Regions from separate parts of the Arthrobacter sp. SlRoot2-15 genome, predicted to be linked through region 3. Evidence: riboswitches for the same ligand, from Rfam matches in the RefSeq annotation. Region 3 holds a riboswitch; each other region holds the start of a gene.
What was found. Region 3 has a riboswitch for cyclic di-AMP ahead of AC6I9V_RS05130 (M23 family metallopeptidase). Riboswitches for the same ligand answer to the same signal wherever they lie in the genome.
Positions count from the first base shown of each region.

Region 1: it holds a riboswitch for cyclic di-AMP, as region 3 does, so the genes downstream of both, AC6I9V_RS15980 (NlpC/P60 family protein) here and AC6I9V_RS05130 (M23 family metallopeptidase) in region 3, are expected to answer to the same signal.
Region 2: it holds a riboswitch for cyclic di-AMP, as region 3 does, so the genes downstream of both, AC6I9V_RS05915 (aggregation-promoting factor C-terminal-like domain-containing protein) here and AC6I9V_RS05130 (M23 family metallopeptidase) in region 3, are expected to answer to the same signal.

Region 1 covers NZ_AP046058.1:3,433,879-3,436,069, reverse strand. Annotated here, with positions in the region: gene AC6I9V_RS15985 (dihydrofolate reductase family protein) at 1-289, shown strand, start outside; gene AC6I9V_RS15980 (NlpC/P60 family protein) at 386-1,117, opposite strand; cyclic di-AMP (ydaO/yuaA leader) riboswitch at 1,122-1,284, opposite strand; gene AC6I9V_RS15975 (hypothetical protein) at 1,486-1,740, shown strand; gene AC6I9V_RS15970 (DNA alkylation repair protein) at 1,737-2,191, opposite strand, start outside.
Region 2 covers NZ_AP046058.1:1,312,609-1,314,799, forward strand. Annotated here, with positions in the region: gene AC6I9V_RS05910 (sensor histidine kinase) at 1-1,082, shown strand, start outside; cyclic di-AMP (ydaO/yuaA leader) riboswitch at 1,190-1,378, shown strand; gene AC6I9V_RS05915 (aggregation-promoting factor C-terminal-like domain-containing protein) at 1,377-2,114, shown strand.
Region 3 covers NZ_AP046058.1:1,142,477-1,144,667, forward strand. Annotated here, with positions in the region: cyclic di-AMP (ydaO/yuaA leader) riboswitch at 62-220, opposite strand; gene AC6I9V_RS05130 (M23 family metallopeptidase) at 368-1,195, opposite strand; cyclic di-AMP (ydaO/yuaA leader) riboswitch at 1,200-1,411, opposite strand; gene AC6I9V_RS05135 (iron-dependent transcriptional repressor DtxR) at 1,561-2,191, opposite strand, start outside.

The sequences.
Region 1 (2,191 bases), 2.3 Mb from region 3:
AACCCTGGAGAGCGCCGATTGGAACACCACGGTGGCGCGCGACGTCGTCGTCGAGGACATCCTGGCACTCAAGGCACAGCCCGGCGGCGACCTGGCCCTGGGCGGGGCCCGGCTGGCGGACAGCTTCCGACGGCTCGGACTGATTGACGAGTACTGGATCTACATCCACCCGGTGCTGCTGGGGCAGGGCACGCCGCTGTTCAAGCCCGCAGACAGCAGGGCCGCACTTACGCTCGCCGAAACTCGGACGTTCGGCAACGGAGTGGTCCGGGTGCGGTACACCAGCTGAGTTGCGGCGGACCAGCGAAAGCCGGTGGCCGGCTGTCGTAGCGACAACCGGCCACCGGCCTTCGGGAGCAGTGCTGGTGCAATGCCTACACGGTGCTTACGCTCCGGCGCGGACGAACGTCACACCGCCGGTGGCGGTCAGCCAGGAGAGCGGGTGCGAGATCGTCTGGTTGGATCCGTTCATGCCGCCGCTGATGGCCTGGCCGTTGCCGGCGTAGATGGCGACGTGGCCGGACTGGACGATCATGTCGCCCGGCTGCGGGTCGGCCACAACCTTGCCGTAGTTCATGAACTGCTGCGGACCCAGGTCGCCGACCGGGATGCCGGCAGCGCCGAGGGCCTTCTCGACCATGGCGGTGCAGTCCTGGGTGATGCCGATCTGGCTGTAGGCGGCCGACAGCATTGCGGCGTTGACTCCGCCGGCAGCCGGGGCCGGGGCCGGGGCAACGGCAGCCTGGGCCTGGACCGTGATCTTGGGGGCGGCCGGAGCCTGGGCAACCGCCGGTGCGGCGACGGGCTTGGGCTGCTCGACGACGGGCGCGGGCGTGGTGGCCACGGCCGGACGGTCGAAGCTGATCTGCACCGCGGAATCCGCGGTGACCGGCGCCGAAACCTTGCTGGCGACGTCGACGGATGATGCCGGTGCGGAGTCGCGCTCGGCCGGTGCGGACGCGGCATTGGCCGCCATGCCGCTCGTCAGGACGAGGCCGGACGCCGCCATAATGACTGCGGCCTGGCGGCCGACTGTGCCTGGCTTGACCGAAAATGCTGAGGTCCGTCCTGCGGGGACGTCGGAACGATGGCGCGCAGCAGTAGTGCGTGAAGTCATGTTGGTAGCCTCTCCCAATGCCTGCGAGGTGAGCTGTCGGATTCGGATGGGAGGCACCCGGCCGCGGGCCCGTCAGAGCGGGCTGCGCGGCTTCACCCCAAGACCCGCCGGAGCGGCAGGTAATAAGTGGTTTCCCCGTCTCTGCCAGAAGGTTGCATTCGGATTCCGGGCCGCGGCAGAGTTAGGCAATCGGCTCGGAAGCGCCCGTATCGGAAACAAACAGGCACCTATCCACGGTAACGGTACTGGGCGGTAATGTCACATTCAGGTAACGGGGGCGTGTCCTGGCGGGGAATTAGGCCTAGGGCGCCGGGCGCCGCCACGCATAGGATGGGCTCATCCAGCGTTCCCCGAGCGGAGGCCCTGTTATGAACCGGCACTGTGTCGCCATCTGCCAGCTAAGTGACCAGCCGCAGGAGGACTTCGACGTCAACACGGAGCTGCTGGTTCTCGAGGGCGGGGAAATCCACGTTGCCACCTGGGACGCCGAACCGCGCGACGGCGGATTCGACGTCCACGTCCTGAACGACCGTGTAGATGCCCTCGGCTTTATGGTCGTGACCGATTGGCAGTTCCTCGATGGCAAGGCCTACGCCGTGGTGGAGCGCAGGCCGTCCCGCTAGGGAACCTTGCGGCGCCTGCCACCGTCGGAGCGGAGTTCGCCCGCTGGTGCCAGCTGCGCCGCGCGGCGCAGCCACGGGTCCGGATCCTGCAGCCACCGTTCCAGCACAGCCTCGGCCCGGTTCCGGCTTACCCCGTCAAGACCCGCAATCAGCGGCCCGACGACGTCGACCGCCAGCGGATCCGCCAGCTCACGCAGGCGCGCACCGCGCAGGAAGCCTTCGATCCGGGTCAGGTCCGAGTTGTCCAGCATGGTGATACGGGACTGCAGCAGGACGACGGCGGCGAGGCGGCGTTCGAAGACCGGTACCGCCCACAACTCCGAGCTGAGCGCCGTGATCCCGTCACGGCCGAGGTGCCGGTAGCGGCGGAGCGCATCCCGGACCGCGCCCCGGACGGCGCCGACGGAGGCGCCGTAGGACCCGAGTTCCGGACCGAGACGGGACCGTGCCT
Region 2 (2,191 bases), 170 kb from region 3:
CGCTGGCTTCACTGGTCTGGACGATGGTCCTGGTCTCCGCCGGCGGGCTGGTGGTGATCGGGCTGGCCGGAACGGCGCTGATCCGGCGGACCATGAAACCGCTGGAGCACCTGTCCGAGGTGGCCACCAAGGTCTCCCGCCTCCCGCTCGACGCCGGCGAGGTTGCCCTGGCGGTGCGGGTGCCGGAGGCGGCCGCCAATCCCGGCACGGAGGTGGGCAGCGTGGGCTATGCCCTGAACCAGATGCTGGACAACGTTTCCAGCGCGCTGGAGGCGCGGCAGCAGAGCGAGATGAAGGTGCGGCAGTTCGTTGCCGACGCGTCCCACGAGCTGCGGACCCCGCTGACGGCCATCCGCGGCTACACGGAGCTGATGCGTATGACCGAGCACTTCACCCCGGACGGCCAGAAATCCCTCGCCCGCGTGCAGAGCCAGTCGGAACGGATGACCACCCTTGTGGAAGACCTGCTCCTGCTTGCCCGCCTCGACGAGGGCCAGCCGCTGAAGTTCAGCGACGTGGACCTCTCGCAGCTCGCGATCGAGACGGTCAGCGACGAGAAGGTCATGGCCCCGGACCGCCTCTGGCAGCTGGAGCTCGCCGAGGAGCCCGTAGTGGTGCGGGGTGACGCCGCCCAGCTGCACCAGGTGCTGGCGAACCTGCTCTCCAACGCGCGCAAGCACACCGAACCCGGCACCACCGTGACCACGGGGGTGAAGTGCGCCGACGACGGCAGCGCGATCGTCACGGTGACGGACAACGGCACCGGAATTGCCCCCGAATTCGTGGACCGGGTGTTCCGCCGCTTTGCCCGGGCCGACGCGTCCCGCCGGAACCCTGTCACGGCCGCGGCACCCGTCGTCGCAGTTCCGGCGCCGGAACCGGCCCCGGCGAGGGTGCGCGGCGGAGCCGCCGCCCCCTTGACCTCCCCTGTTCCGGCCGCGACGGCGGAGGGCACCAGCGGCCTGGGGCTGTCCATTGTGCAGGCCATTGTCGAAGCCCACGGCGGCACCGTCGCTGTCACGTCCCGGCCCGGCCGCACGCAGTTCACCGTCCGCCTCCCCGCGCCATCTGCGGCGGGATAGTAGGAGCGAGCAACCACGCCGCCAGCCGTGGCCGCCGTTACCTAAATGTGACTTTCGCGGGAAAGTCCGGTACCGTTCTAGAGTGCGGCCATCGACCTGGCCGCATATCCGGTTTGACGCCAAACTCTGCCGCTTCCCGGATTCCGATGGATTAGGCAGAGGCGGGGGACCCAGAGTTCCCGGGCATTCTCCATCCATGCACCCTTGGGGTTAAGCCGCCACGTTGAGATTCCGTGCGGCCGGATTTTTGCATCCGAACCCGACAGCTAACTCCGTAGGCGTTGAGAGGCAAACATGACTGAATTCAAGGTACCCATGCGCCCAGAAGGCGCTAAACAGACAGCTGAAGCCGACGTCGCGCGCCACCGCGCCGAGCCGGCCAAGCGCACGGCCCTGTCCCGGATTGGCTTCGGCCCCGGCACCAAGGGCAAGCGCGCCGCCGTGGTAGCCACCGCCCTCGCGGTCCTGCTGGGCGCAGGCGCCGCGGGCCAGGCTTCCAACACCTCGGCCCACACGGAGGCCGCGTCCAAGGACGCGTCGTTGCAGAAGCTGGAGTTCGAACAGGTCGGCAGCAACTCCCCGGCCTCCCCCTCCACCGGCACCGTGGACGCCAAGGCCTCCGAGGTCAAGCCGGCCGAGGCCCCGGCGCCCCCGGCCCCGCCCGCGCCGGCCGCGCCGGCCGCTCCCGCTCCCGCCGCGGCCCCGGTGCAGCCGGTCGCCATCGACGATCCCGCCGGCGCGCAGGCCTATGCCGCCGCGCAGCTGCCCGCCCACGGCTGGGCCGCCAGCGAAATGCAGTGCCTGCAGAAGCTGTGGACCAAGGAGTCCGACTGGAAGACCACCGCCACGAACCCCAGCAGCGGCGCCTACGGCGTGGTCCAGTCCCTGCCTGCCGAGAAGATGGCAAGCGCCGGCGCGGACTACCGCACCAACTACCGGACCCAGATCAACTGGGGCCTGAAGTACGTGCAGGACCGCTACGGCTCGCCGTGCGGCGCCCTGAACTTCCACTACGCGAACAACTGGTACTAAGAAGCCGCCACCCGGGCCCCGGCGGAAAGCGATGCCCCGGATTCAATGAATCCGGGGCCTCGCGTGCGCCTGCCCCC
Region 3 (2,191 bases):
CGGGCTCAACTGAGCCTCGCCAGCGCGAGAACGCGCAGCATTGTGGCGTGAAGACACGAAAGTAGCCTCTCCCAATGCCTACGAGGTGAGCTGTCGGATTCGGATGGGAGTCACCCGGCCGCGCCGCTTCCTGGGAAGCTTTGCGACTTAACCCCAAGGTCTTCTTGCGAAGACCAAAATTGGTTCCCCCGCCCCTGCCAGACGATGTCATGCGAACGGACCTTGAGCGGTGGCAGAGTTAGGCAATCCACTCAAGAGCGCCAACTTCGGAGAAGTTGGCGTGCTTCATACGGTACAGCAGTTGGGACTCAATGTCACATTCAGATCACGGCGTGTCACAGAAATGCGAGTGGTCCCTCGGCTCGGCTTAGAGCCAGCCCAGCGGATCAACGACTTCCCCGTTGACCATCACCTCGAAGTGGAGGTGGCAGCCGGTGGAGGCGCCGGTGGTGCCGCTCATCGCCACCACGTCGCCGCGGGAAACCTGCTGGCCCACGCGGACAGTGGAGGACGACAAGTGGTTGTACGTGGTCTCCAGGCCATTGCCATGGTCGATCACGACGCGGTTGCCGCCCCCGTAGGGGTGCCAGCCGGTAAAGGTTACGGTGCCGCTGGCCGCGGCATGCACGGCGGTGCCGCACTGGGCGGCGTAGTCCTGCCCGCGGTGGAATTCCCCGACGGCGCCCGTGATGGGACTGATCCGATAGCCGAAGGGCGAGGCGGTGACCATCGTGTCCAGCGGGTGGCCGAGGCTGCCGGCCGAGGCCGCCCGGGTGATCGTGCTGGCGGACTGGGCGCTGAGCAGCTGCTTCAGCTTGCCGTCCGGGTCGCCCTTGGTGGTGACGGCTGTGCGGTTGAAGTCAATCTGGGCAGCGGAGGCCTTGACTTCGGGCTGCGCCGCGGCGGAAACCGAGCCGGTCTTGGCGGAGTCCGTGGAGTCGGTGGCCATCACTGGGCCGGTGGCCGGGACTGTGAAGGTGAGGACCAGGCCGGTGGCCGCCAGGGCGATGCCGGCTTTCTGCCCGACGCCGCTGACAGCGGCAAAGTCGGTTATCTGACGGAACGCACTGCGCCGGCCGCGGCGTTCGTCGCGGTGCGCGTCACGCGGGCGCCCGGCGGTTACGACGGCGGCCGGGCGCGGCTCCGGAGCGGGACCGGTCGCACGACGGCGGCCCCTGACGGTCTCGGTGGTCAACTACGGTTCCTCTCTGGATAGCCTGCGAAGTTAGCTGTCGGATTCGGGTCAGAGAGATCAAAGACCCGGTCCGCCGGTGCAAGCATCCAGACACAGGGGCATCCAAGGGAGGCCTCATGGAGATTGCTTGCCGCTAGCGGACTTCACCCCAAGGCTGTTGGATCAACAGCCGGTAGTGGTTCCCCCGCCTCTGCCAGAAGGTGACTCGCCTACTGATCCGCTGGCAGAGCTCGGCTTCGGATCAGATAACGCTTTAGTATCAGTGCCAGTTCATAACTATAGGCGATTAAGACAGGCAGTAATAATTTCGTTATCTCCCCTGTGCACAACTTGGCCCCCACGCCCAGGACGGCGGTTCGGACAAGTTACCCGAGCGTAACGAAGACGTGGGCCGCGACCTCGGGAGGCAGTTCAAGGGCGCCCTCGATATCGGGGACCCGGACCGAGATGTACTCCCCCACGCGTTCCAGCGAGACCCGGGCGCCGGGCCGGATTCCGCCCTCGTCGAGCTGCACCAGCAGCTCCGGTTCCACCTGGATGGGCTCGGCGAGGCGGCTCACGGTGATCCGGGAGTCAGCGCCGTAGCCGGCCATGGCATCGAGCAGGTTCACGACCCCGCCCGCGGCCTCCGACGGCGGGAGACCGCCCAGGTCCGCGAGCCCGGGAATCGGATTTCCGTACGGGGACACGGTGGGGTGGTCCAGCATTTCGAAGATGCGCCGTTCAACCCGTTCGCTCATCACATGCTCCCAGCGGCACGCTTCCTCGTGGACGTAGGCCCAATCGAGTCCGATCACGTCGGCCAGGAGCCGCTCGGCCAGCCGGTGCTTGCGCATCACCTCGATGGCGCGCTTGCGCCCCGCGTCGGTCAGCTCAAGGTGCCGGTCGCCGGAGACAACCACCAGGCCGTCGCGTTCCATCCGGCCGACGGTCTGGGACACGGTGGGACCGGAGTGGCGGAGCCGTTCGGCGATGCGGGCGCGGAGGGCGACGATG